3 regions of the Duganella sp. Root198D2 genome follow, and region 3 is predicted to be linked to each of the others. Evidence: predicted binding sites of a transcription regulator. Region 3 holds the regulator's gene; each other region holds the start of a gene.
What was found. The regulator sigma-54, encoded in region 3, starts transcription at its own class of promoters, with help from an activator protein. The targets are predictions, from matches to a motif close to TGGCANGNAANCTGCTTT.
Positions count from the first base shown of each region.

Region 1: the regulator sigma-54 is predicted to act here: its motif matches at 4,114-4,131, upstream of ASE26_RS14655 (PEP-CTERM sorting domain-containing protein).
Region 2: the regulator sigma-54 is predicted to act here: its motif matches at 5,382-5,399, upstream of prpB (methylisocitrate lyase).

Region 1 covers NZ_LMIC01000013.1:1,755-11,339, forward strand. The annotation lists gene ASE26_RS14640 (jacalin-like lectin) at 75-980, opposite strand; gene ASE26_RS14645 (hypothetical protein) at 1,217-1,729, opposite strand; gene ASE26_RS14650 (ABC transporter ATP-binding protein/permease) at 1,954-3,753, shown strand; gene ASE26_RS14655 (PEP-CTERM sorting domain-containing protein) at 4,173-4,574, shown strand; gene ASE26_RS14660 (hypothetical protein) at 4,567-5,601, shown strand; gene ASE26_RS14665 (flavodoxin family protein) at 5,652-6,722, opposite strand; gene ASE26_RS14670 (DUF3079 domain-containing protein) at 6,859-7,065, shown strand; gene ASE26_RS14675 (ABC transporter substrate-binding protein) at 7,091-8,356, opposite strand; gene ASE26_RS14680 (ATP-binding protein) at 8,402-9,585, opposite strand, start outside.
Region 2 covers NZ_LMIC01000007.1:142,579-152,163, forward strand. The annotation lists gene ASE26_RS09585 (sensor histidine kinase) at 1-258, opposite strand, end outside; gene ASE26_RS09590 (sensor histidine kinase) at 272-1,075, opposite strand; gene ASE26_RS09595 (DUF6328 family protein) at 1,155-1,619, opposite strand; gene ASE26_RS29790 (acyltransferase family protein) at 1,589-3,568, opposite strand; gene prpR (propionate catabolism operon regulatory protein PrpR) at 3,652-5,289, opposite strand; gene prpB (methylisocitrate lyase) at 5,436-6,323, shown strand; gene prpC (2-methylcitrate synthase) at 6,341-7,492, shown strand; gene acnD (Fe/S-dependent 2-methylisocitrate dehydratase AcnD) at 7,495-9,585, shown strand, end outside.
Region 3 covers NZ_LMIC01000049.1:91,033-100,617, forward strand. The annotation lists gene ASE26_RS25865 (SIS domain-containing protein) at 1-260, shown strand, start outside; gene ASE26_RS25870 (HAD family hydrolase) at 260-796, shown strand; gene lptC (LPS export ABC transporter periplasmic protein LptC) at 808-1,407, shown strand; gene lptA (lipopolysaccharide transport periplasmic protein LptA) at 1,421-2,008, shown strand; gene lptB (LPS export ABC transporter ATP-binding protein) at 2,011-2,766, shown strand; gene ASE26_RS25890 (RNA polymerase factor sigma-54) at 2,775-4,274, shown strand; gene hpf (ribosome hibernation-promoting factor, HPF/YfiA family) at 4,347-4,706, shown strand; gene ASE26_RS25900 (enoyl-CoA hydratase/isomerase family protein) at 4,782-5,867, shown strand; gene ASE26_RS25905 (Lrp/AsnC family transcriptional regulator) at 5,864-6,325, shown strand; gene ASE26_RS30970 (hypothetical protein) at 6,424-6,666, shown strand; gene ASE26_RS25910 (hypothetical protein) at 6,765-7,475, opposite strand; gene ASE26_RS25915 (metal-dependent hydrolase) at 7,559-8,119, opposite strand; gene ASE26_RS25920 (hypothetical protein) at 8,282-8,611, opposite strand; gene ASE26_RS25925 (hypothetical protein) at 8,658-9,386, opposite strand; gene ASE26_RS25930 (hypothetical protein) at 9,383-9,585, opposite strand, start outside.

The sequences.
Region 1 (9,585 bases), on a different contig from region 3:
GGGGATGCATATTATACCGGCCCCGCTTCCGGGGCCGTAGCACGCACAGTTACCGGAATCGCGTGCTCGCCAGGTCAGCCTTGGTAGAGAACGTAGCCGTTTTTCTCGGTACGGAACTTGATCAGTTCGGGCATCTGGGTAGCCAGTTCACCCGTCAGGTCGTAGTGGTTCAGTACGTTCCTGTAGGCATCAATGGCGATCACCGCATAGCTCACCGGGGTGGTTGGGAACATCCAGGTATGGCCGTCAGGGCTGCGCATGATCGTACCGTTGACCAGCGATACGCCAACCTGCCCGGCGTTGACCGTCTTCTCGGTGTACGAGCCATTCTTGAGTTCCTGGGTCAATTCATGGCTGATGGTGCTGGTCGACGTATTGACGTATTCGATTTCGGTGGAGACCGCCACCTTGGCATAGTATTCGGCTTCTGCACTGGCGCTGTATTTCTGGCTCAGCCTCGTTTCGGTAACCTTTTCATAGCTGTCGGCGGTGCGGTAAAAGGTATCCGAATATTCCTTTAGCAAGGTATTCTGCGGCGTGAATGCGATGACGAATTGCGCGCGCTCCTGCAGGACGGTCGACGGCACATAGTCGTCCACATAGGTGATCTGGATCTGGTCCAGGCGCGCGGCGCTGCGGCCGCCGATCGCGATAACGCGGATATTACTCAGTTGATGGGGATCACCCCCGTCACCGCCGCCGCCGAGCGTGCGTCCCTTGTTGGTTTGGAACTGCAGCTGGTCGACGCGCGCGCCAGAGCGGATCGACATGGAGCAAATGTATTCGTCATCAGCGAAAACCAGTGTATTGGACGGGTCGCCGCCATCGCCGCCATGCTGGTGTCCATTGATGATAATGGCATCGACTTCCCGGGCAGAGCGGATTGCCAGTGAACGAACGAACTCGGCATTGAATGTGTCTCCGCCTTCGCCTCCGTAATTGCTGATTACGACTCCATTTTCCATCGTCAACGTCTTCATGTTTCCCTCGCTCGAGTATCGTTCAATAAGCCAAGTCTTCCCGGTTTGTGTGCAGAGCTGCACCAGTCCGGCCTAGCGGACTCCGTCAATACGGCATCCGTGGCTTGACTATATGGAGGGCGCTTGAACGGGATAAGTATCAGCAGGTATCACGAGGTGTGGGCATGAAGGGGGAGCGCTGGCCATCGCGCCCCCAATGTCCTGAGGTCTTGAAGGACCCGGACCAGGAATGTGAGTCAGGACAAGTTCAACGTCCAGGTGGTAACGCCTTCCCGTGCGTCGGTGCTCATCGCCACGTCGCGACCCCAGCTGGCGATGTAGCTCCAGTCCGGGTCCTCGATCCAGGCCAGCGTGTCGAAACTGGTAGCGCGCTGGCGGATAAATCGTACGTAAAGATCGACGTTGTCCTTGATCCACATATCATCGCCACGAATACGCAATTGAATCTGCAGGTGACGGCTCATTCCGTTCGAGAATTCGAAGCCGTAACCCGGATAGGGCATGGGTATCTGTCCTACGCCCGGCGGAAGTTCGGGTGTCTTGTCGTTCCGGCGGGGCAATTTGGTAGGCCCCATATAGTCATAGTTCCTGATTGCTCCGGCCTCCAGGTCATCTTCGGTCGGATAGTCGAGATTGAGTAAGCGAAGTTCGTGGCCGTCCCGCAAGATCCTGGCTTGAACAAGGCTGTCAGTTCCTGCATTGGGTGCGTTTTTTGTTTGCGCAATGAGCCTGATTGAACCGATCCACATGGCAGTCTCCTATCAAATTACTGCAATTTGTAAAGCGTTCCCCGCAATCGACCTGGGGTAACGGCCTGTTAATAATCGGTCAGGTGGAGGGGGCAGGAATCGGTACTGGCACCTAGATTCGGCGTGGGCGCATACCCAAATTAGTACTTGCCGCCTGAACATGGCGCTATGTCCGTTTCCGCACTGAGCGGCCCCATGCTGAGTCGTATGCTCTGGCTATGAAGATGACAGCCAATACCTCTGCCGCCCGCCGGGCGCCGCCATTGTCGCTCGCTGCGTGGAAACAATTCATCAGCGTCGCCAAGCCCTATTGGCTGGGGAGCGAAAAGAAGTCAGCCTGGGGCTTGCTGCTGCTGCTGATCGTGCTGATGCTTGCCGAAACCCAGCTGGCAGTGATGCTGAACAACCAATCCGGCGAAATGACTTCGGCACTGGCGGGACGGGATGGCGACCGCTTCTGGAAGTCGGTGCGGGCCTGTCTGCTCATCCTGGCGTTCGCAGTGCCGATCTACGCTTTCTACTACTACATGCGGGACATGTTTGCCAATCGGTGGCGGCGCTGGCTGACGGGCCGTTTCCTCGATGGTTACCTGCACGGGCGCAAATATTACGAGCTGACGTCGGAGGGCGAGATCGACAACCCGGACCAGCGGATAAGTGAAGACATCAACACCTTTACCGGCCGCTCGATTCACTTCCTGCTGATCTTCTTGGGCTCGATCATGCAGTTGGTGGCGTTCAGCGCAGTACTGTGGTCGATTTCGCACCTGCTGGTCGGCGTGCTGGCCGTATATGCGCTGACCGGGACCGTTGTTGCGCTCTACGTCTTCGGCAATCCGCTGATCCGCCTCAATTTCTGGCAGCTACGGCGCGAGGCGGATTTCCGCTTCGGGCTGATGCGCCTGCGGGAAAATGCCGAATCGATCGCCTTCTACCGGGGCGAGGCACAGGAGCGCGCCTACATCGACAGCAGGTTCGATAAGGTGTTCCACAATTTCAGCCGCCTCATCAAAAAGCAGCGCACGCTGAATTTGTTCCAGCGTACGTTCAGCCAGCTTACCCTGGTGCTGCCAGGGGTAATCCTCGCAGACGGCGTGCTGTCCGGCGCGCTGGAAGTGGGGCGGGCGATACAGGCGGCAGGGGCATTTACGGCCGTGCTTGGGGCGGTGGGCGTCATCGTCGATAATTTTGAGAGCCTGAGCCGCTTCGTGGCGGGCACCGAGCGCCTGCAGACCTTGTCGAGGCTGGTACTACCACCAGCCGGCGACGAAACAGTTGCCGACAAGCGGACAACGCGAATCCGGAAGCGGGCTGGCAAACAGATCGCGGTCGAATCGCTGACCGTGTGCCCGCCGCAATCGGAGCGGGTGCTGGTCAAGGATCTATCGTTCATCCTCGAACCGGGCGACGCGCTCTTGATCACTGGCGACAGTGGTTGCGGTAAGAGTTCGCTGCTGCGCGCTATTGCCGGCCTGTGGGATACCGGTAGCGGTGTGATCCGCCATCCGCCGCTGGAAGACCTCTTTTTCCTGCCCCAGCAACCTTACCTGCAGCATGGGACATTGCGCAGCCAGCTTATCTACCCAAGTGTACAGACAGCGCTGAGCGACGAGCGGCTGCAGGAGATCCTGGAACAGGTGCACCTGCCGTATCTCGCCCAGCGGGTGGGCGGGCTGGATGCCGTGCAGGACTGGGAAAAGCTGTTATCCGTCGGCGAACAGCAGCGGCTTGCCTTTGGCCGGGTGCTGGTGCATGAACCGAGCATCGTGATCCTTGACGAAGCGACCAGCGCGCTCGACAGCGGCAACGAGGCTTCGCTTTACAGATGCCTGCGTGAGAGCGGCGCCACGCTGATCAGCATTGCCCACAGGGCAGCCGTCCGGCGCCACCATACGCATGTACTGCGCTTGAACGGCGATGGTGCCTGGGATATACGGAGAGTGGCGGTACCGCTGGACGTGGAATCGCGCCGCGCCGAAGTTACGCACCTTCAATGTCCCCAGGAACTCGATGAATGCGGATAATCTGGAAGTTGTACTGTTCGGCAGCCAGCGGGCCTCCGCCCAGGCTCAATTGTTGCTGCCTCAGGTAGTCACTCACAAGCATGGCGGCGCCTTGCTCCGTCAACACGCCAGCAGAATTTGCCGTTATCTGATGCTCTGACCGGTCGGCACTCCGGTAAGCAATAACCCAAGTAGACACCTGCTTCACTTTCGTACGCTTGTAAGGGAATCACGTATGTTATCAAAGTTGAGTGTGTTCTTGCGTTCGTTTGAGCCGGGTGGCGTTGTAAATTTCCTAATTGCAAATTTAATTGTCGCAAAATTTAACACCTTTCATGCGTGAAGTTGGGGTAACTCAGCGTAATCAGGTACTTAGATGGTAGGCACAGTTGATGCTTGATCCAGCTTGTAGTTTCCTCAACCTAAATATGGAGCGCGATATGAAAGCTAATACGCTGTTCAAGTCTTGCCTGCTGGCCTGCTCCGTTCTGGCGGGTGCTCAAGCGGTTGCCGGTCCCGGCACCGTAAATAGTATTGAATTCAGTTTCATGAATTACGGTAATACCGCAGGACAGTCGTTCAGCAGTTTGCCCTTGACGAGTTTTGACAGCACTCCAGCGCCGGCGGTCTCGCCGATCTCCATACCGACCCCACAGGAAATCCTGCCAGTTGCCGAGGTTTACGTGCCTTCGACACCTGTGCAACCCGACATACCTCAAATCATTGCGGCGCCGGACGTGCCGCAGGCGGCAGCGGCCATCCCGGAACCAGGGACCGCCGCCTTGCTGGGTTTGGGTTGTGCCTTGCTTTTCCTGCGCCGTCGGGGGGGACTCCATGCTTAATTCCCGTAGTCTTCCAGCGCTTGCGCTGACCTTGCTGGTGGCGGCATGTGGCGGCGGCGGGTCGGGGGGCTCGCCGGCCGTTGCAACCGCTCCGCCGGCAACCACGCCGGCGCCGGAAGGGAATATCGTCACATCGGTGCCACCGCCAACGTACGCGGCGGGCAGCGGCAGCCTGAGTATCTTCAACGCCATCAACGCCTTGCGCAGCAAGATTGGCTCCGGGCTGCTGGCCCAGAGCTTGTTGCTGGACAAGTCGACGGGGGCGCACTGGAGTTACATCAACCAGAACGGCATCAGCGAACTGCATGGCGAAACGGCCGGCAAGCCTGGATACACAGGCGTCCGTGCCGCCGACCGGATTGCGGCGGCAGGCTATGCAGCCTCGGTGTCGGGGGAAGCGATCTACAGCACGGTGGGTACCGACAAGTACGCGACCTGTGTTGCGGAGTGGGCCAATTCGGTGTACCACGCGGCCCTGCTGTTTGCGAGCACGATCGACATCGGTATTGCGGCAAACAACTTCAACCCGGTCGAGGGCGCTTCAACGCTTTGCGCGGTGGAAGTCGCCACCAGTACAACGCAGTCGGCGCAGTTGCCAGGTGCGGGCAGTATCCGTGCATATCCTTACGCAAACCAGGCCGACGTGCCCTTTGTGTTCTTCAATCGCACGGAAACGCCGACACCTGTGCCGGACCTGGTCGAAGCGGGAACGCCCGTCACGGTCAGTTTCGAAACCCGGGGCATGGCGTTGACAGCGCCGATCGCGATCAGCCAGTTCAGCCTCACCCCTGCCGGCGGGGCGGCAGTCGACGCGCGGATCCTGGTGAACAAAGGCGGCAAGCTTGGCCCGGTGATCACCACCAACGGTCCCGCGTTGACGGATGACGCCAATATGCAGGGTTTCACCGCAACGCTGGTTCCGGTGCTGAGGCTGAAACCTGGCACCGCGTATACCGTGGCCTTGATGGCCATGGTGGATGGAAAGGCAGTCAACAAGTCCTGGACTTTCACCACCGCTGCACAGTAATACCGAAGCATGGGGTCGGCAATCAGGCTGAATACGCTGACCCTTTCGCTTTACTTCGGGCGCGGCGACCGCAAGCCCCGGTCCGGGCGGGCGAGGGTACCCGAGCGCAGCATGCACACCGAGCGGGCGACGGCCCGCGCGACATTGCGAACCTCCTCCTGGAAGGCTTCATCCTTGTCCATGGTGTCGTGGCTGGTGGCATACGGTTCGTAATAGCCTAAATAGCGGTCAAGCCGGGCCGGGGGCCCTGCATCGACCAGCTCCATCCAGTCAAGCCAATCCGACAGATTGCGCCGCAGGCTCTCGACGCCGGCGACATCGCCGTGCACCACCAGGCCGTAGGCGCGCCCGGCGAGGTGCTTGGGGTAGGGCCAGCCGGCCAGTTCCAGCGCCTTGGCTTCTTCGGCTTTCTTGCCGTGTGTGCTGCTTGGGTCGGGATTGCCGCCATCGGCGCACACCAGGCGGTCGATCATCAGTTTCAGTACGGATGGCGCCTGGTACCAGTACGCCGGGGTGAAGATGATGATGCCGTGAGCGGATACCCACTGCTCATAGATCTCGTTCATCCAGTCATTGACCTGGCCAAGGCTGTGATTGGGGTAGCAGCTGCAGGGCCAATGGCAGAGCGGCATGGCGGTGGAGACGCAGCCTTTGCATGGGTGGATGCGCAACTCGAATTCGGAAGTAAGGCGGCTCAGGTCAAGGATGTCGCAGCCGATGCCCTCGCTGGCGAGCGTGGCCTCGGCGAGTTTGAGCATGCGCCAGGTCTTGGACATTTCGCCCGGGCAGGTACCGTCATTGCGCGCGGAACCGCATACCAGCAGGACTCGCGAGGGAGCGGCCGGATCTTTCTGGCGTTTTTCGGCCGCCTGCAGGCGGGCGGCGGCGGCCTTCCATTCGACAGAGAGCTCGTAGCCTGGGTCGGCGTAGCCTGGGCCGGCGGCTTCGGTCAAGGGCGCCTTGCGGCTGTCGTCAAAGTTTTGCCAGGAGACTTCCTCGAGTTTTGCCACCTCGTCGCGCAGTTTGTCGAAGCGCGGGTCGGCAAACTTACGCATGAAGCGCAGTTGAAATTCCCGGCGTTCCAGTTTGGCGGGAGCCTGGCCTTTGCGCACTTTTGTCATAGCTGCCTCCTGTGCTGGGGAAAATGTGCCACGGGCGCAGCGGCGGGTCAGTTCGACAGCGAACCGACGACAGGGTCTTGCGGAAACTTGACCTGGGTTAAGGATGGAGTGGGGGCGTCAGGTCTACGATTGAACCATGGCAAAGAAGTTTCCAATCATCCCCTTGCATCCGGAGCGTGTCTGCTGGGGTTGCGACAAGTATTGTCCCGCTGACAGCCTGGCCTGCGGCAATGGCTCGGAGCGTACCCAGCACCCATCGGAGCTGTTCGGTCCCGACTGGATGGAGTGGGAATCGCCGCTCCTCGAACCACAGGACGAAAACAATGTGAAGAAGTCCGCCTGAGGTCTTTGTGCAGAGTTGGGGGCGGCTACTTCTGGCGCAACTTCTCGATTGTGAGCACGGCCTGCTCCGTGTCGTGCGGCGGCTTGAGGAAAAGGCGCAGTCCCTCGAATACCGGCCCGATCAGTCCGGAGTCCGCCTCCCGGTCAAAGAACGACGACCAGCCGGTAGCCTGGTGCAGGACCTGGCGCGCAGCTTCGCCGAGCAGGATGGGCGGGAAGCTGCTATCGGCCTGTGCCGGTAAAGTCTGGTCGGCCTGGGCTATGTGGCGAACGGCACCGCTCTCGGCAAGGAAAGCCAGGAAGCGTTTGCGCAGCTGCGGGTTCGGCGATTTCGCTGGCAGGACCAGGATATCGAGCGGCGCATCTTCATAGGCCGGCATCTCTGGCGAGATAGCGGGAAAGGCGAAGAATCCCATGTCATCGGCTATCGCCTGCGGGAATTTGGCGGCGACAAAGCTCCCCATCAGCATCATGCCAACCCGATTGCGGTAAATGTAGGGCAGCACGCGTTCGTGCTCCAGGTCCATGGTCGCGGGCAGGAAGTAGCCTTTGCGCAGCAAGCCACCCCATATGTCGAATACATGGCGTACGCGGGCGTCCGTAAAAGGCACCTCGCCGCGCATGACCTTGCGGTGAAAATCCAGTCCGTTGAGCCGCAGGTCTAGGTAATCGAACCAGCCTGCCGCCGGCCAGTTTGCCGCGGCGCCCAGGCCGATCGGCGTCACGCCTTCCGCGGACAAGCGCTCGCAGGTGCGGAGGAATGCGTCCCAGGTCGTTGGCGGCGCGATGCCGAGGCGCTTGAACAGGGATTTGCGGTAGACGAAGCCCCAGGGATAGTAGTACAAGGGGAATCCATACACTTCGCCGTCGATGCGGGTGCCGTCAATGGTCGCCGGATGGAAGTTCTTCTTCTTGAGCAGCGCGATGGTTTCGCTATCGAGCGGTGCCAGGAGCTTGTTTGCGGCCGCATCGCGCAAGCGCTCGCCGGCGTACCAGAACGCCACGTCGACTTTGCCGCTTTTCAGGCGCGTCGTAAAGTCGCGTTTGTATTGCTCCTGGAGGTAGCCGTTGTGTGCCACCTGGACATCGGGGTTTGCCGCCGAGAACTCATTGATGATACGAATCCATGCGGTGCGCTGTGCGCTGTGGGAAACGATGTAGTCGATTACCAGTTGCTCGCCAGCGGCGCGCGCAGGAAACTGGCATATCAGGCAACAAAGCAGCGCTGTCGCCAGTACGGATCGGCGACAGGGATCGAACCCGAAAATGGTCGTGGTCGGCGCTACCTGCATTTTGCAAGTTTGTGCTCAAAGCCCCTGCCTGTCAAAGGCCTGCTGTTAAACCCGGAGCGGCAAAGTGAGGATGAAGCTGGTGCCCTGGCCGAGTACGCTTTTCACGTCGATGCGCCCACCGAGCAAGCCATACACGATGTTGTAGACAATGTTCAGGCCCAGCCCGGAGCCGCCGCGGCCGAGTTTGGTGGTGAAAAATGGGTCATAGATCTTGCCCATGTATTCGGGCGCGATGCCGATACCGTTGTCGCGCACCGCAATCGACACGGCGTCGTTGCCGATGGTCTCGGCAGTAATCACGATTTCGCCACTCTGCATGCCTTCGAACGCGTGGATCAGGCCATTGTTGACCAGGTTGATGAGGACCTGGCCAAGCGGGCCTGGATAACTGGCCATCGCAATCCCGTCCGGAACGGTATGCGTAACCCGGATGCCGGACTTCCGGAACGTTGGCATCAGCACCAGCAGGATTTCCGATACCAGTTCGTCCAGCTGGAATTCGCGGCTCTGCGACGTTGCGCGGTCGACCGCGACTTGCTTGAAGCTGGCCACCAGGTCGACCGCGCGGTGCAGGTTGCGCAGTACGATCTGGCTGCCGTTGTTGACGTCAGCGAGATAGGCGTTGAGTGCGGAGCGCCTGACGCCCGATTCAACCGCAGTGGCGAAAGCGCTGGTCTGGTCCAGCAAGGTGCTGACGGCCAGCAAACTGTTGCCGATCGGCGTGTTCAATTCGTGCGCCACCCCGGCCACCAGCGAACCCAGGGCTGCCAGCTTTTCGCTGCGCACCAGTTCCTCCTGGGCGCGCTGCAGCGTGCCAAGTGAATCGGCGAGCTCACGGTTGGTGTCGGCAATCTGGCGGGTGCGCACGTTGACCAGGTCTTCAAGTTCGAGTTCGCTGCGTTTGCGGTCCGTGATGTCGGTGGAGACCCCGCCCAAGGCCCAGATATGGCCAAATTCATCGATCAAAGGGAATTTCTCGGAGATGTAGGTGCGCGGGCCGCCAACGGTGCCGCCCGACGTTTCCTCATGGCTGGAGGCACGGCCGCTGGCCAGTACTGCGCGATCGGATTGGCGGATAGCATGGGCCATCTGGTGGCTGAACAACATTTCGTCAACGCTGCCGAGCGGCTCCGGCGAGCCTGGCGGCAGCAGCATGCGGAAACTGTGGTTGACCATCAGGTAGCGGCCGTCGAGGTCCTTCACATAAATCACCGCCGACGACTTCTCGA
Region 2 (9,585 bases), on a different contig from region 3:
TGCCAGTACCAGCACTGCGGCAGCTGGCAGCCGCCAATCGTTGCCATGGCGGTTCCAGCGCCATGCCTTGAAGATGCGGTGCCATGCGCTGGTGAACATCCAGCCGCTGCCAAAAACCAGGATGAATGAGGCCAGTATCTTGGCATTCGTATAGCGGTTGTTGCCGAGGATGATCAACAGGAACAGCGTTCCCCAGCCAATGATTTGTAGCGCAGAGAACCAGCCAAGGCGGGAGACGGGGGCGCGGTTGTGGTCCATGTAGTGGAATCCTTTATGCTGCGACCGGAAAGCGCAAGGTTGCGCGCACCCAGCCGTCGATTTCAGCAAGATCGAGGGTGGCATGCTCGCCTTTGGATAGCGCCAAACGCTTGCGTGCATTGCTCACGCCAACTCCGGCCGATTTGCCGCCTGCCAGGATGCGGCCGCGGTTTGCTACTTCGATGATGGCAGTTCCGCCGGTACGTTGCGCGCGGATGCTGATTGCGCTGCCGCTCGAGGACGGTTCGACGCCGTATTTCACAGCGTTTTCCACCAGCGTTTGCAGCGCCATCGGCGGGACCATGATCGCTTCCATGTCCTTGCCTATGTCGATAGCGAATTGCAGCCGTTCTTCGAAGCGAATTTTCTCGATCGCCAGGTAGGCGTTCACGGCGCTCAGTTCTTCTTGCAGCGGCAGGCGCTGGTTGCTGCGCAGCGACAGTGCGGCCATGTAGCAGACATTCCATGCCAGCATGACGCCGCTCCAGAACGACAGCAGGATCAATTTCCACGGCAACCCGCCGCCTTGCCAGCCGGGACCTGTCAGGAAACGGTCCATTTCGAGATTGCCGACGCTCTGGATGACTCCCAGCAGGATCGCCGCTCCGACTGCAACCGGCCAGGTGAGGTGTTTGCCGCGGCGCTGCCTGGTATTGCACAGTTGGCGCCACGCGCAGCTCAAGGCCAGGCCACTCAAGCCGCACCAGGCGGATAGCGGGAACAGGATGATTTCCAGCCGGTTGACCAGGGCGACGAACAGCGCGACGCCGGCCCAGCCAGTGACTTGCAGCGGCCAAAAATAGTGTGCTCTTTTCATGGAATGGAAGCATAACGCACGCAGAAGGATGCCGTTCCGGCGATATGACGAGTGGTCGGATCGGATGACAGGCGGTTGCTCAGGGGCGGTGTGAGCGACCGCGGGCGCGCAAGGGGAAAATGAACCAGGTGCCAATCAGCAGCAGGAAGGCGGCCAGGCCGCCGGCTGCGCTTCCCATGTCGCTTCCTGTGACCATATACAGGACCACGGCGATGTCCAGCGCCAGGCCGGCGGCAAGCGGTGCGAGGGCGTAGCAGATGGCGCGCGAAGAAATTTTGATCGCATGCATGGAGACCTGGCCCGGTTCGGCCAGGCGATGGTAGGCAGCAGGCAGCATGACCAGTGCGATGGCCACCACCACCAGCGCCAGGGCGGCGGCATGGCAGTCCTGGGCGTAGACCGGCAGCTTCTCGAAGCGGTCGTTGAAGACGGCAATGGACTGGAAGCCGAACAGTGCCTGGATACCTGGCAGTATCATGCGCGCCTCTTCAATGATGCGGCCCATCTGTTCTTTTAGTGTCTCTTGTTCGGTGTGCTCGTCCATGCCGTCGATTTTAGCGAGCAGCCGGTTTCGCAGGCGCGCGCCTGTCCCGCCAGGATACCGTGCGCGACAAGACCCGCGCCGTAGACGGACATATGGTCGTCGTCGAAATACAGGGCTTTGGCGTCCTTGACGGCGTAGCAACGCGCTGCATCGCAAAACAACGATTCCGGCCGCACGATGCGCACGCCGGCAGGCAATTCGCCCAACCGTTGCTCGACATAGGCGCTGCGACGGCGCCACCAGTCCAGGGTGACACCGTCAACGGTGCGTGGATCCTCGGCCTGGCGTATCAGCTTGTCCACCTGGCGCGGCAGTTCCGGCGCTTGCAATACCACGGTCACGCGTTTGCCTGCGCCGACAAAGCGGTTCAATATCGTCTTGTACGATGCCCAGATGGCGCTGCGCTTGGCATCGGAGAATTCGTCCGGCAAGCGCGGGTAAATGCCTTCATGGTCGCCGAACAGCGCGCTGTGAAGGCGGTAGCTGACCACTACCTCCTTGATATGGGGATCGCCGGCGATGAAGTCGACCGTTTCGCGCGTCCAGTCGCTACAGCCGGGATTGAGGTCTGCGCGCTGATAGGAAGGCGAGCAGCCGCTGAAGCTGAACTGGCGCACTCCCTGGTGGCTGTCCTTCAACTCCACTGACAGCGCGTAAGCCAGTTCGATGGCATGGCTGTCGCCGAATACAGCCCATTCGCCGCCAGTTGCATTGAAAGCGCAGGCGTCCTGGGGTTTGCGGTAGTCCAGCCCTTTGGTATGGCAGACAGCCCGCTCTGGGCTTGCAGTGACGGTACGCAGGACCTCCTGCTGCTGTGGCGTAGTTTTCACGCTTCGCATACCATCGGTTTTGTGGCCGGCCAAGCCGATGCCGAAAAACAGCAGCGAGCCGGCGATGGCAAACGCGAAGACTTGCGGGCGGCCGAACTTGCTGCGGTTGCGGAACGGCTTTTCGACAAACTGCCAGCTAAGGTAGGCCAGCACCATGGTCAACGCAACCAGGCTGGCCATCAACGCGGTGCTGGGGCCTTCCATGCTGCGATGGCGCGCGAACGCCAGGAGCGGCTGGTGCCACAGGTAGGCGCTGTAGCTGACCAGGCCCACCCCGACCAGGATCCTGCTGCCCAGGATCTTGCCGACCGTAGTCGGCGGCGCCGCGAACAGGATGATCATTGCAGCGCCAACCGTGGGCAGCAGCGCATATACGCTGGGGAAGGGCGTGTATTTGTCGAAGGCGAAAATACTGATGCCGATCAGGCCAAGCCCCGCCAGGCTGGCCAGTTCGCGGGTGCGCTGCGCATACTCTCCGGCGCCCGGCCGCGACATGTAATACGCGCACAGGGCGCCGATGGCCAGTTCCCAGCCGCGTGTGGGCAGCAGGAAGAAGGTGGCAGTCGGATCCTTGGCAACGCCCCATTGTGCTGCAGCCAGGCTGGCGAGCGCCGTACCTGCCAGCACCGCAAGCAGCACGCGTTGGTCGCGGCGCCAGAACAGCATCAGGAACAGGGGGAAGAGCAGGTAGAACTGTTCTTCCACCGCCAGGCTCCAGGTGTGGAGCAGCGGCTTGAATTCGGCGGAAGAATCGAAATAATCGCTCTGTTGCCAGAACAGGATATTCGATGCAAAGACAGTGACGGCCAGCAGGCTTTGCCCAAAGCTTTTCAAATCATCGGGCACCAGCCAGAACCAGGCGAACGGCAGGCAGGCGAGCAGCAGCAGGAATAGCGCGGGCAGGATGCGGCGCGCCCGCCTTTCGTAGAAATTCAGGATCGAGAACTGGCCGGCTTGCAGTTCATGGATCAGGATCGTCGTGATCAGGTAGCCGCTGATGACGAAGAAAATATCGACCCCAACGAAGCCGCCGCCGAACAGCTGGAACCCTGCGTGAAACAGGATTACCGGCAGGACGGCAACCGCCCGTAGACCATCAATTTCCCTGCGATATTCCATGAATTGCCCCTGAAATCAAGGCAAGACGATACTACGGCATTGTAATTGATGCAATATTATGTGGTTTCGATGCCGCAGGCGCACTAGGTTTCCTGTTCTTCGCGCAAACGGCGCCAGAGCGTCGTGCGGCTGACGCCCAGGTAGTCAGCCGCGGCGTCGCGGCGGCCGCCGAAACGTGCCAGTACTTCGGTGACGCGTTCCGGTGCGCTCGCGCGTGGCGCCGATGCGAACGGTGCGGCCAGTTGCGGTGCCGTGTGCGAGGACGCGCCCAGTTCCGGCGCAACGCCGATGACGAAGCTTGGTGTCAGGGCTTGCAGCGGTTCGGCGGCGAGGAATAGCGCCAGGCGTTCGGTCAGGTTGCGCAGTTCCCTCACATTGCCCGGCCAATCGTAGCGCAGCAGCAGCGGGGCGCAGGCGGCTAGTTCGGCCGGCAGGTTCGGGTGGGCGCGTGCGCCCAGGCTGGCCAGTGCGGTGCGCAATGACCATTCGGCCAGCGGCTGGATGTCGGTTGGACGGTCGCGCAGCGGCGGCAGCGACAGGCGCAGCACGGCCAGGCGGTAGAACAGGTCGGCGCGAAAGCGGCCTTCGCGCACGCGTGCCTCCAGGTCGCAATGGGTGGCGCTGATGATGCGCACGTTGACGGGAATCGGCCGCGTGCCGCCGACCCGCACCACTTCGCGTTCTTCCAGTACGCGCAGGAGCCGGGTCTGCAGCGCAAGCGGCATTTCGCCGATCTCGTCGAGGAACAGCGTGCCGCGGTTGGCTGCTTCAAACAGGCCCGCGTGGCCGCCGCGCCGCGCGCCGGTGAAGGCGCCTTCTTCGTGGCCGAACAATTCCGATTCCAGCAGCGATTCGGCGATGGCGCCGCAGTTCACGGCGACAAACGGCCGGTTGGCGCCGCCCAGGGTGCGCGGCGATTCGCGGTGGATGGCCTGCGCCACCAGTTCCTTGCCGCTGCCGGTTTCGCCCTGGATCAGCACTGTGGCGGGCGACTTCGCGTACAGCACGACCGCCTGGCGCACGCGCTCCATCGCCTCGGATTCACCGCGCAGGTCGGCCAGCCCATGTTTGGCGCGCAGGGTGTCGGCCACCACGTGGCGCCGGCTGCGATTGGTTTCGAGCTGCGCCAGGCGCGCCAGTTCCAGTGCATCGTCGAAGGCCTGGCGGATCGAGGCGGCGGAATAGACAAACACGCCGGTCAAGCCGGCTTCTTCAGCCAGGTCGGTAATCAAGCCTGCGCCGACAATGGCCTTGATGCCCGCAGCTTTCAGGTCGTTGATTTGCGCGCGCGCGTCTTCTTCGGTCGCGTACGTGCGCTGTTCGATCGGCACGCCGAAGGTGGCTGCGAACTCCGCCAGCGCGGGCATGTCCTCCTGGTAGGTGATCACGCCGATGCGGTCCGATACTTTGCGGGCGCGGGCCAGGGCCTGCATGAAGTCGAAACCGCTGGCCTTGGCGATCACCACCGGTATCGACAGGCGGCCTTTCAGGTAGGCCGCATTGGAACCTGCCGCGATCACCGCATCGCAGCGCTCGGCCGCCAGGCGTTCGCGGATGTGGCGCGCGGCTTCGTCGAAGCCGAGGTTGATCGGCTCGATATCGGCCAGGGCATCGTATTCCAGTGTGATATCGCGGAACAGTTCCGACAGGCGCGAGACTGAAACGGTCCAGATCACAGGCTTGTCGGCCGGGTCGAAGGGCAGGGGAGTGGAATGTCGCATGTTTCACCTGAAACGTTGCACGTGTTTCAATTTGGAACATTATACTCTGGCGCCGGCGTTGCAAGTACTTGATTTTGCTGGACCGGCGCGGCTGGCACGCCACTTGCACTATGGTCGGCAAACTCTCCATAACTGTTAAGGACATCATGAGCCAATATTCCGCAGGCGCCGCCTTTCGCAAGGCCGTGCAAGAAGAATCCCCGCTGCAGGTGGTCGGCGCGATCAACGCCAACCACGCCCTGTTGGCCAAGCGCGCCGGCTTCAAGGCGATCTACCTGTCGGGCGGCGGTGTGGCGGCCGGCTCGCTGGGCCTGCCGGACCTGGGCATTTCGAACCTGGACGACGTGCTGACCGACGTGCGCCGCATCACCGACGTATGCGACCTGCCGCTGCTGGTGGACGTCGATACCGGCTTCGGCTCCTCTGCTTTCAACGTGGCGCGCACCGTGAAGTCGATGATCAAGTTCGGCGCCGCAGCGATGCATATCGAAGACCAGGTCGGCGCCAAGCGCTGCGGCCACCGTCCGGGCAAGGAAATCGTGTCCAAAGGCGAGATGGTCGACCGCATCAAGGCTGCCGTGGATGCGCGCACCGATGAAAACTTCGTGATCATGGCCCGCACCGATGCGCTGGCCGTGGAAGGCCTGGATGCGGCCATCGAGCGCGCCGTGGCCTGCGTGGAAGCCGGCGCCGACATGATCTTCCCGGAGGCGATGATCTCGCTGGACATGTACAAGCAGTTCGCCGCGGCAGTTAAAGTGCCGGTACTGGCCAATATCACCGAATTCGGCTCGACCCCGCTGTTCACCGTGGAAGAGCTGAAGTCCGCCGACGTGGGTTTGGTGCTGTACCCGCTGTCAGCCTTCCGCGCCATGAACAAGGCTGCCGAGAATGTGTACACCGCGATCCGCCGCGATGGCACCCAGCAGAACGTGGTCGACACCATGCAGACCCGCGCCGAACTGTACGAGCGCATCAGCTATCACGATTTCGAGCAAAAACTGGACGCGCTGTTCGCAGCGGCCAAGAAATAATCCGAGGAGAGACCGCCATGACCGAACAAGCCCCAGCCTTCAAGCCCAAGAAATCCGTCGCCCTGTCCGGCGTTGCCGCCGGCAATACCGCCCTGTGCTCCGTCGGCAAGACCGGCAATGACCTGCATTACCGCGGCTACGACATCCTGGACGTCGCCACCACCTGCGAATTTGAAGAAATCGCCTACCTGCTGGTGCACGGCAAGCTGCCTAACCTGGCTGAACTGAAAGGCTACAAGAAGAAGCTGAAGTCCCTGCGCGGCCTGCCGCAAGGCGTGAAGTCCGCCCTGGAAGCGCTGCCGGCATCGGCCCACCCGATGGACGTGATGCGCACCGGCGTGTCCGTGCTCGGCTGCTGCCTGCCTGAGAAGGATGATCACAACATCGCCGGCGCGCGCGACATCGCCGACCGCCTGATGGCCTCCTTCGGCTCCATGCTGCTGTACTGGTACCACTTCAGCACCAACGGCAAGCGCATCGACGTGGAAACCGACGACGAAACCATCGGCGGCCACTTCCTGCACCTGCTGCACGGCGAAAAGCCGTCCGAATCGTGGGTGCGTGCGATGCACACCTCCCTGATCCTGTACGCGGAGCACGAGTTCAACGCCTCCACCTTCACCAGCCGCGTGATTTCCGGCACCGGTTCCGACATCCACTCCGCCATCACCGGCGCAATTGGCGCGCTGCGCGGACCGAAGCACGGCGGCGCCAACGAAGTCGCGCTGGATATCCAGCAGCGCTACGAAAACGCCGACGAAGCCGAAGCCGACATCCGCAACCGCGTCGCCAACAAGGAGGTCGTGATCGGTTTCGGCCACCCTGTATACACCATTTCCGATCCGCGCAACGTGGTGATCAAGGAAGTGGCGCGCTCCCTGTCGCAGGAAGCCGGTTCGATGAAGATGTTCGACATCGCCGAGCGCCTGGAATCCGTGATGTGGGAAATCAAAAAGATGTTCCCGAACCTGGACTGGTTCTCCGCCGTGTCGTACCACATGATGGGTGTCCCGACCGCCATGTTCACCCCGTTGTTCGTGATCTCCCGTACTTCGGGCTGGGCTGCCCATGTGATCGAACAGCGCATCGACAACAAGATCATTCGTCCAAGCGCCAACTACGTCGGCCCTGAAGACCTGGCCTTCGTACCACTGAAGGACCGCAAGTAATCATGAACACCCAATACCGCAAACAACTCCCAGGCACCAGGCTGGATTACTTCGACGCGCGCGAAGCTGTCGATGCGATCAAGCCGGGCGCCTACGCTACGCTGCCGTACACCTCGCGTGTGCTGGCGGAAAACCTGGTGCGCCGCTGCGACCCGTCCATGCTGACCGCGTCGCTGTCGCAGCTGATCGAGCGCAAGCGCGACCTGGACTTCCCATGGTTCCCGGCGCGCGTGGTGTGCCACGACATCCTGGGCCAGACCGCGCTGGTCGACCTGGCAGGCCTGCGCGACGCGATCGCGGAGCAGGGCGGCGACCCAGCCCTGGTCAACCCTGTGGTGCCGACGCAGCTGGTGGTCGACCATTCGCTGGCGGTGGAATGCGGCGGGTTCGATCCGGATGCGTTCAACAAGAACCGCGCCATCGAAGACCGCCGTAATGAAGACCGCTTCGACTTCATCAACTGGACCAAGAAGGCGTTCCAGAACGTCGACGTGATCCCGCCAGGCAACGGCATCCTGCACCAGATCAACCTGGAGCGCATGTCGCCCGTCATTCAGGTGAGCGACGGCGTAGCGTATCCGGACACCCTGGTCGGCACCGACTCCCACACCCCGATGGTGGACGCGCTGGGCGTGATCGCAATCGGCGTGGGCGGCCTGGAAGCGGAAACCGTGATGCTGGGCCGCGCCTCCTGGATGCGCCTGCCGGACATTATCGGCGTTGAGCTGACCGGTAAGCCGCAGCCTGGCATCACCGCCACCGACATCGTGCTGGCGCTGACTGAATTCCTGCGCAAGGAAAAAGTGGTCTCGGCTTACCTGGAGTTCCATGGCGAAGGTTCGACCGCGCTGACCCTGGGCGACCGCGCAACGATCTCCAATATGGCGCCTGAATTCGGTGCCACCGCGGCAATGTTCTCCATCGACGCGCAGACCATCAAGTACCTGAAGCTGACCGGCCGTGACGACGACCTGGTCGAATTGGTGGAAACTTACGCCAGGCACACCGGCCTGTGGTCGGACGACCTGGCCACCGCGGAGTACGAGCGCGTGCTGACGTTTGACCTGTCGAGCGTGGTGCGCAATATCGCCGGTCCGTCCAATCCGCACAAGCGCGTGCCGACCAGCGAGCTGGCCGCACGCGGCATTTCGGGCGTGGTGGAAAACGAGCCGGGCAAGATGCCTGACGGCGCCGTGATCATCGCCGCCATCACCAGCTGCACCAACACCAACAATCCGCGCAATATGATCGCCGCCGGCCTGTTGGCCCGCAATGCGAACAAGGCGGGCTTGCTGCGCAAACCATGGGTCAAGTCCTCGCTGGCGCCAGGCTCCAAGGCTGTCACGTTATACCTGGAAGAAGCGGGCCTGATGCCTGAACTGGAAAAGCTGGGCTTCGGCGTCGTCGCATATGCGTGCACCTCGTGCAACGGCATGTCCGGCGCGCTGGATCCCGTGATCCAGAAGGAAGTAGTCGAGCGCGACCTGTACGCCACCGCCGTCCTGTCGGGCAACCGCAACTTCGACGGCCGTATCCACCCGTACGCCAAGCAAGCCTTCCTGGCTTCGCCCCCGCTGGTGGTGGCCTACGCCATCGCCGGCACCATCCGCTTCGATATCGAGAAGGATGTGCTGGGCCATGACGCCGCCGGCAAGGCCATCACCCTGAAGGACCTGTGGCCGAGCGACGAAGAAATCGACGCCATCGTCGCTTCTTCCGTCAAGCCGGAACACTTCCGCAAAGTCTACATCCCGATGTTCGCGCGCAGCGAAGAAGCCGCCGAACGTGCCGAGCCGCTGTACGACTGGCGTCCGCAATCGACCTACATCCGCCGTCCGCCGTACTGGGAAGGTGCGCTGGCAGGCGAGCGTACCCTGAGCGGTATGCGCGCGCTGGCCGTGCTGGGCGATAACATCACCACCGACCACCTGTCGCCATCGAATGCGATCATGATGGATTCCGCTGCAGGCGAATACCTGCACAAAATGGGCTTGCCGGAAGAGGACTTCAACTCCTACGCCACCCACCGCGGCGACCACCTGACCGCGCAGCGCGCCACGTTCGCCAACCCGACGCTGAAAAACGAAATGGTG
Region 3 (9,585 bases):
ATGCCGGCAACAAGCCGGTCGGCGTATTCACCGACGGCGACCTGCGCCGCATGATCGAGAAGGTGCAGGACTTCACCAAGGTCGTGATCAAGGACGTGATGCACCTGAACCCGCGCAGCATCGGCCCCGACCAGCTGGCAGTGGATGCGGTGGCGGTGATGGAAGAATTCCGCATCAACCAGATGCTGGTGGTGGATCACGACGGCACGCTGGTTGGCGCGCTGCATATCCACGACCTGACCCGCGCCAAGGTGATCTGATGGCGTTCAAACGCGAAGACCTCGTGGCCCGCGCAGCCAAGGTGCGCCTCTTCATCTTCGACGTGGACGGCGTGCTGACCGATGGCAGCCTGACCTACGGCGCCGACGGTGAAATGGTCAAAACCTTCAACGTGCACGACGGCCTGGGCATCAAGCTGCTGCAGGAAGCCGGCATCAAGACCGCAATCATCAGCGCGCGGCGCACGCCGATCGTGCTGGCGCGCGCCAAGGACCTGGGCATCGATTACGTGCACCAGGGCGGCCACGACAAACTGACACCGTTCAAGGCCCTGTTGGCCGAACTGGCCCTGGCCGAAGAACAGGTCGCCTTCATCGGCGACGACGTGGTCGACTTGCCGCTGTTGAGCCGCGTAGGCTTCGCAGTCAGCGTGCCGAATGGCCGCCAGGAAGCGCAGCAGCGGTCCCACTACATCACTGAAGCTGCGGGTGGCCGCGGCGCGGTGCGCGAGGCCTGCGAATTCGTGCTGCGTGCAACGGGCAGCTATGACCGCGTGATGGCGCAGTTCCTGGTGTAAGGGAGCCGGCAATGCGTAACCAGAGGATCGCCCACCGCTTCCGCCTTTCGCTCGGCATGATTTTCGTGCTGCTGGCGGCGCTCGGCAGCTTCTACCTGCTCGAGTTGCTGAACCGTGCGGACGAACAGATGCAGGCCGATAAACGTTTGAACGAGCCGGACTACATCATCCATAACTTCTCTTTCGTGCGCATGTCGAAAGATGGCAAGCCGAGCTATATCATCGCCGGCGACAAGCTGACGCATCGCCCGATCGACGATTCGTCCGAGGTCGACAACCCGCGTGTGCGCAGCCTGGCCGGCGGGAAGCCGCCAATGGAGATCGTGGCAAAAACGGCGCGCGTGGAAGACGCCAACAGCCGCGTCACCCTGAACGGCAACGTCACCATCGACCGCGCCGCCGCGCCGGACGCGCAACTGCTGCACCTGGAATCGGACAAGCTGGTGATCTTCCCGGACGAAGACCGCATGGAAACCGACCAGCCGGTGAAGCTGCGCCTGGGGAATACCACCGCCTCGGCCAACAGCATGCGCGCCAACAATGCGACGCGCGAAATGCATCTGGCCGGCAATGGCACGCTGCAGCTTCCCCCCAGGGCTGCAGACCAATAACTGAGGAATGACTATGAAACGACTACTCTTGTCGGCAGCATTGCTGCTGGGAGTCGCGGCTCCGGCGCTGGCCGAGAAAGCCGACTCTTACAAGCCGACCAATATCAGCTATGGCTCGATGGATATCGACGACGTCAAGCAGGTCACCATCCTGCTGGGCGGCGTCAAGCTGACGCGCGGCACGCTGACCATGACGGCGGAGCGCGCCTACGTCAAGCAGACGCCGGAAGGCTACCAGCAGGTGACCCTGTTCGGCGACGGCAAGAAAGCCACCTTCCGCCAGAAGCGCGACGGTGCCGGCGACCAGTGGGTGGAAGGCGATGCCGACCGTATCGAATACGAAGAACAGGTTGAGCTGGTGAAGATGTTCAACAAGGCCACCATCCGCCGCCTGGAAGGCGGCAAGCAGAACGATGAAGTGCAGGGCGAGTTCATCTCCTACGACAGCCGCAAGGAGTTCTTCAGCGTGCGCAATACCGCGAGCGGCGAGAGCAAGCCGGGCGGCGGCCGCGGCACCATGGTGATCCAGCCGACCCGCACCGAACCGCCGGCAACGCCGCCAGCGGCTCAGCCAACCACCCCGCCAGCGGAGAAGAAGTAAGCATGCAAGCAAATACCTGCGCCAGCACGCTGGTCGTGCGCGGCCTCCAGAAAACCTATGGCAAGCGCCAGGTGGTGCACGACGTTTCGCTGCAAGTCGATTGCGGCGAAGTGGTGGGGCTGCTCGGCCCTAATGGCGCCGGCAAGACCACGTCGTTCTACATGATCGTGGGCCTGGTGGCCTCCGATGCCGGCACCATCGATATCGGCGGCACCGACGTATCGAGCCTGCCGATCCACAAACGCGCCACGCTGGGCCTGTCCTACCTGCCGCAGGAAGCTTCGGTTTTCCGCAAGATGACGGTGGAGGAAAATATCCGTGCCGTACTGGAAATCCAGAAGGTCGACGGCAAGCCGCTGCCCAAGGCCGAGATCAACCAGCGCCTGGAAGCGCTGCTGGCTGACTTGCAGATCGAGAAGCTGCGCGAAAACCCGGCCTTGTCCCTGTCCGGTGGCGAGCGCCGCCGCGTGGAAATTGCCCGCGCCCTGGCGACCAACCCGCGCTTCGTGCTGCTGGACGAGCCGTTTGCCGGCGTCGACCCGATCGCCGTGATCGAAATCCAACGTATTGTGCGTTTCCTGAAGGAGCGCAATATCGGCGTCCTGATCACAGACCATAATGTGCGGGAGACCCTCGGCATTTGCGACCGCGCCTACATCATCAACCAAGGCGCCGTGCTGGCTTCGGGCCGCCCGGACGACATCATTGCCAACGAATCCGTACGCCGTGTCTACCTCGGCGAACACTTCCGCATGTAAGCGAGGCCATGAAACAAACACTGCAACTGCGAACCTCGCAACACCTGGCGCTGACGCCGCAGCTGCAACAATCCATCCGCCTGCTGCAGCTGTCCACGCTGGAGCTGCACCAGGAGTTGGAACAGCTGCTTGGCGACAATCCCATGCTGGAGCGCCTCGACGATCCGCTCGACCACTCGGTACGCCTGCTGGCCGATGGCGCCATCAGCCAGGGCAACGGCAATGGCACCGAAGCGCCCGCCGCGCCCGCCCCTGAAGGCGGGCAAGGCGAGGGCGGCGACGCCCCGGCTGCCGCTGCCGACGGCGAAGGTTATGAAGGCGGCGACAGCGAAAATGCCGGCAACGGCAGCGACGACGGCGACTGGAGCTCCAGCTCCGGCAGCAAATCCGCCGACGACGAAGACAGCCGCCCGCAGCTGGAAGCTTCCGGCTGCACCCTGCGTGAACACCTGCTGGAGCAGATGCGCGTCACCGTGCAGGAGCCGCGCGACCGCGCGCTGATGGAACTGATCATCGACGCGCTGGACGACAACGGCTACCTGGAAGAAGCGCTGGAAGAAATCCACGAGCGCCTGCCGCCCGAACTGGAAATCGAGCTGGACGACCTGCGCTGCAGCCTGGTGCTGCTGCAAAGTTTCGACCCCGCCGGCGTCGCGGCACGCAATGCCTCCGAATGCCTGGCGCTGCAGATCAAGCGCATGCCCGGCGTGCCGCTGGTGACGCGCCGCATGGCGCTGACCATCGTCGAGAAGCACCTGACCTGGTTCGCCCAGCGCGAGTTCACCAAGCTGAAGAAAGCCCTCGACTGCGACGACGAAGACTTGCGTGAAGCACAGTGCGTGATCCGCCAGTGCAACCCGCATCCGGGTGCCGAATTCGCGTCTGGCGAGTCCGACTACGTGGTGCCGGACGTGATCGTGAAGAAGGGCCGCAGCGGCTGGCTGGTCACACTGAATAACGACGTGGTGCCGCGCCTGCGCGTGAACGCGCTGTACGCCAACCTGCTCAAGCAAGGCAAGAGCGAATCGCAGATGAATGGCCAGCTGCAGGAAGCCAAGTGGCTGATCAAGAATATGCGCCAGCGTTTCGACACGATCCTGCGCGTTGCGGAAGCGATAGTAGAAAGACAAAAGAACTTTTTCAGTCATGGCGCAGTGGCCATGAGACCCCTTGTGTTGCGTGAAATTGCTGATACACTGGGACTACACGAGAGCACTATTTCTCGCGTAACAACTCAAAAATATATGCTCACCCCACATGGCATGTTTGAGTTGAAATATTTCTTTGGTAGCCACGTCGCGACCGAAGCTGGGGGTGAAGCTTCTTCGACAGCGATACGGGCACTGATCGTGCAATTGACAGGAGCAGAAGACCCGAAAAATCCTTTATCCGACAGTAAGATTGCGGACATGCTGGGAGAACAAGGCATGGTGATTGCGCGACGGACTGTTGCCAAATATCGAGAAGCGTTGAAAATCCCTCCGGTAAGCCTCCGCAAATCTTTGTAGTGCAGTGCATGGGTTCCTCTGTGCGTTTCGGCGTGCACGAACTCGAGAGCGACATCATCTTTAGGAGTGTGTATGAATCTCACCATCAGTGGACATCATGTCGAAGTGACCCCAGCCATCCGCGAGTACGTGCAGAACAAGCTGGAACGCGTCAAGCGCCATTTCGATCAAGTAATTGATATTGCTGTCATCCTGACTGTAGATAACCTCACCGAGAAAGAGAAGCGCCAGAAAGCGGAAATCAACCTGCGCATGTCTGGCAAAACCGTGTACGTCGAAAGCCTGTCGCAAGACCTCTACGCCGCCATCGACACCCTGATTGATAAACTGGATCGCCAGGTCATGAAATACAAAGACCGCGTGCAGAACCACAATCATGCGGCCATCAAGCATTTCCCGGATACGTACGAAGCACCACCCACCGCCGTGTAAAGGAGCGGCCGTGTAGCACACCAAAGGGCGCAATTGGCGCCCTTTTTTGCGGCCAGTGTGCGTTAAAATATTTGCATGAGCGAACACGTCCACACCCATCTCTCCAACGGTACCGGCTTTATCACGCTGGACCGCCCGAAGGCCCTCAATTCACTCTCCCTCGACATGGTGCGCGCGATGACGCAGGCGCTGCTTGCGTGGCGCGACGATGCGTCCGTGGCGGCAGTCGTGTTGCGCAGCAGCAGCGAGCGCGCGCTGTGCGCGGGCGGCGACATCCGCTTCTTCCACGACGTCGGCCGCGCCAACACGCAAGGCGACAGCGCACTGCTGGAAGACTTCTTCACCGAAGAATATGCGCTAAACCATTTAATCCATTTCTATCCCAAGCCATATGTGGCGCTGATGGACGGTGTGGTGATGGGCGGCGGCATGGGCATCGCACAGGGCGGGCCTGACTGCGGCGTGCGCATCGTCACCGGCCGCACCAAGATGGCGATGCCGGAAGTGAATATCGGCCTGTTCCCGGATGTAGGCGGCAGCCATTTCCTGTCGCATGCGCCGGGGCAGCTTGGCATGTGGCTGGGCCTCACCGGCCTGACGGTCGGCGCTGCCGATGCGCTGTACCTCGACCTGGCTGATTACTTCGTGCCGGAGACGGAACTGGCCGGTCTGGCCGCGCTGCTCGAATCCACGCCCGGCAAATCGCTGCGCGACGCGATTGCCGTTTATGCCGGCCCGCATAACGCCTTCGCCGGCGACAGCGAGCTGGAAGAGCAGCGCGCTTTGATCGACAAGCATTTCTCGGCAGGCTCGGTGCCGGCCATCATGCAATCGCTGCGCGGCGACAGTACGCCATTCGCGCAGAAATCGCTGAAGGCAATGGAGCTGCGCTCGCCGCTGATGATGAGCGTGACCCACGAACTGCTGAAGCGCGGTGCAGCGCTAGGGGTGCCAGACTGCTTGCGCATGGAACGCAATCTGGTGCGCCGCAACTTCGAGCATGGCGAAATTTTCGAAGGCGTGCGGGCGCTGGTGATCGACAAGGACAACCAGCCGAAGTGGAATCCCGCGACCCTGGCCGAAGTTACGCCCGCAATGGTGGAGCGCTTCTTCGAGCCATGCTGGCCGGCCTGGGCGCACCCCCTGCGGCATCTCGCATGAGGGAGTTGGACCGGATCGACCGCAGCATCCTCAATATCCTGCAAGAGGATGCCAGTACGCCGCTGCGAGAGATCGCCGAGCGCGTGCATTCATCGGTCGCAACCTGCCAGCGCCGCATCGAAAGGCTGCGTAGCGACGGCGTGCTGGTGAAGGCCGTCGCGCTGGTCGACCGCGCATTGGCCGGGCGGCCGCTGACGGTGTTCGTGTCGGTCGAACTGGAGAAGCAGAATACCGACATCCTCAAGCAGTTCGAGCATCGCATGCGCTCCGAGCCCGAGGTGATGTCCTGCTACGAGGTGGCGGGCGAATTCGACTTCCACCTGATCGTCACGGTGGAATCGATGGAGGAATACAGCGCCTTCACGCGCCGCGTCTTCACCTCCCACCACAATGTCATCAACGTGAAGAGCCTGTTCGCCATGAACTGCTCGAAGTTCGAGACCAAGCTGACGCTTTGATTTTTGGGGCAGGGCCGGCTTAAGTCATGGAAGTTCAAATGGGAAACCATCTTGAGTTAATGAGGGATAGGGCGAGCACGTTTCCAGCAGTAGGGGACATGTCGGCAATTCGCACTGCGCGGATTTGGCATTGCAGGTATCGCAGCCTGACGCCGATTTCCGGCATGATCAATGTTGAAGAGCTTGTGATTGGCACTTGGCCGGATTCACCGCATGAAGTACTGAGCAGAATGTCGCGGCTTCGCTATTTATCAAAGTCTGTACCAGGTCTGTCATTTGGACAGCTAGCGCTCTCACTTGAGAAATATCAAGACACGAATTTCGCCAATTTCTTGCATTGAGATTAGTCAAAGATTCGGTGCTGATGTCCAAATGACAGACCTGGCACTGGCTTGTGGCACTGGCTAGCGAAGTTCGAGACCAACCTGCCGCTCTGACGCTAGGCCGGATTGCGTTTGGCTACCTCAAGCGAATAACAAAAATCATTGCAGCCAAATTCAACGGCTTTAAAGAGCTTGTCGAGCGCCGCTTCATATCCCCAGACCAATAGATAGGCAGCGATCAGCGTCAATGCCATTATTGCAAGGGTCCAAAGGCTCGACGCTATTCCCGCCATTGTGGACTGGGAGGGTTCCAGGACCTTTGAAAACGTATAAATGAAGCTTGCCCAAATGAGACCAACAATCCATTTAAGTGCTGTGACGCGATTGCGTGAGCGTTCTTCAATAGGCTTGATTGACTTTTTAAGGAGCTCGACTTCTTTCTCGGACTGGAACCCATTCTTGCCGAGAAAATCGACCACGAAATTAACGGCGTCCGGTGTCACACCGCTATGCGCGTAGAAGCTGGGCAGCGAAAACAAGACCAGCAGTGCTGGGGCTAACATCAGTGTCAGGTTCATGATGTTCGCGGCTTCCGTCTTTGCGAGGCCGATGCTTTCGATTAGTCCGACCCCTATGAAGGCAGCTGCAAAGGCGATATACGCCCACAAAAATATTCCATTGGTTTTTTCCTTCACCCCCATCTTCAAGAACTTCAATGGTAGCCAGAGAAGCCGTTGAAGAAGTCGTAGCAGGGTGGAACTGCTCAAGCGGCCCTCCAGCAGGAAAGCCTCAAGCTCGATGATGAGGGAGAGGGTTTTTTCGTACATCGATCAAGCTTAAAGGCTTTTACCTTTAGTAGTTCGTATCAAAAGCCGCACGAGTCGGTGTCATGAATCGGTCTTCCTGCCAGTTAATCGCAAGCGATACAGCTGGCATTTGATTTGGAGTGGGCGCTTTTACGCATGGCCAATGCGGCCACGATCAAGGAAAGGCAAGGTAGCCAAACCCAAAGGAGTTCAGATTTGATGACTGTTAAGCCGGCGGGGCCCAGGAAGCGCCCCATTGTTAATGGTGATACGCGGATGAACTGGACCGGGAAGAAATGCCGCTGATCGGAGAATGGCCACCAGATCGCGGCACCAAGGCCGCCTGTCGTCAGCATATCGAGCAAGGGGTGCGAGACGCAGGCGAACGACACGAATGCCATTGTCACCCAGCGTTTCGCTTGCAGCCATGGCGCGGCAAGCGCCGCCAGCAATCCTAATGCCAGCGCAAACACAATCGAGTGCGAGGCTCCGCGATGGCCAAGCTGGTTTGCATATTCGATCCCAAGCTTGAAGGCGATGACGTCCATATCAGGTACGATTGCCGCCACCATGCCGGCCATCAGCAGCCGACGTGAAATGCGGGTTGGGCCAAGTACGACGCCGAGTGCCAGCGGAATCGCTGGGTGGGTAAGGATGGTGGGCATGATGCTAAGGAAATTAAATGGAGGGCTCGCGATGGTGCTTACGCAAATCGCATGAAGCTCTTGCGGACTGCGGCGCTCCCCAGTTAAGGAAGTTGCGTTCGGTCTTCTGGGCTAGGAAGAGGTGCTCGCGGGCCGCCGGGTAAAACGACGACTTCGCCTGCATCACTCTTTAGGGCAGTCGACTGGCGGCAAGGGGCCGAACACGACCTCGGTATCGGCTGGGCCCGAAGTCTGCAGGATGTAGACGACTTTAGCCGCGCTGTCGACGTACATCATATGCGCGCGGCCGCCCGGCAGCATGCCAGGTGAATTCAGCGTCATGTGTCGCGTGTCGCGCAGCTTCTCCGGCAACTGCGGCACGGTGGGCCATTTTTCGCGCGTGCCGGATGGCGACACGAAGCTGGCGTAATGCGCAGCCGTGCAACGCCAGATTGGTTCCGGCTCGGGAGGTGCAGCGCCCAGCGCTGCTGCAAGCAGTAATGAGATCGCCATGTGCAGATGATAGATCAAAAATCAGCTATAGGATTACTTTAAATTGTTACCGTCGGCTGAGCTGCGGCCGGGCCGGAGGCGCGCCGCTTTCCATCCGGATGCGCAGTTCTCCATCTTCCTTGACCAGCAGGACCGCATACGAATGGGATGTAGTCTCGGCACCTGCCTGGTCGCTTCGCGCTACACCGCCGGTGACCATGACCGATTGGTCGCCGAGCTTCTCGTATGCCAGGCCTTGCCAGCGGAACGTAGCGGGTGGCTTCCAGCTTTTCGCGTATTCGCTGGACAGCTTGTCGAACGTAAGCTCTTCTTTCCATTCTCCGCCAATGAAAATCGTGCCGCGCCGGGAGTACCTGTTGGCCAGCGCCTTGCGGTCGCCTGCGGCGACATCGTCCGCGTAGGTATCCATGAAGAAGTGCGCGAGATCGAGGATGTCGGTTGCCGCAGGATCCGCACAGGCGACCTTTGCCAATGGGCCGAAGATCACTATTGAGTCCGGCGTGCCGGCGGACTGCTCGACGTAGGCCTTGCCGGCTTTGGTATCAACGTACATGACGTGCGACTTGCCTCCAGCGTAGGCGCCGGAAGTGTTGAGCAGCATGGACCGCTTGTTCCGCAAATGTCCGGGCAAGGCCTTCAGCACGGGCCATTTGGCCGCGGTGCCGGATGGGGAGACGAAGGCACCATAATGCTGCGCAGTGCAGCGCCAGGCCGGATCCGGATCCACGGGTGCGGCGCCAACTGCGGCTGCTGCCAGCAAGACGAATAAGTTCATTTACCCTCCAACTCTTTCATGCGTTGCGTGATCTGGTCCATCTTGTCGACAGCGTTGAATGCATCGCAGTTGTCGGCGACCTGTTCCTCTCGCCCTCGCTCTTTGGCGAAGTAGAGCTTTTCGCAGTCGCATCGCAGGCGAGCCTTGAGTTTCTTGCCCTTCCGGAGTTCCGCGGTCCAGCAGGAATCGGCACAGCCGC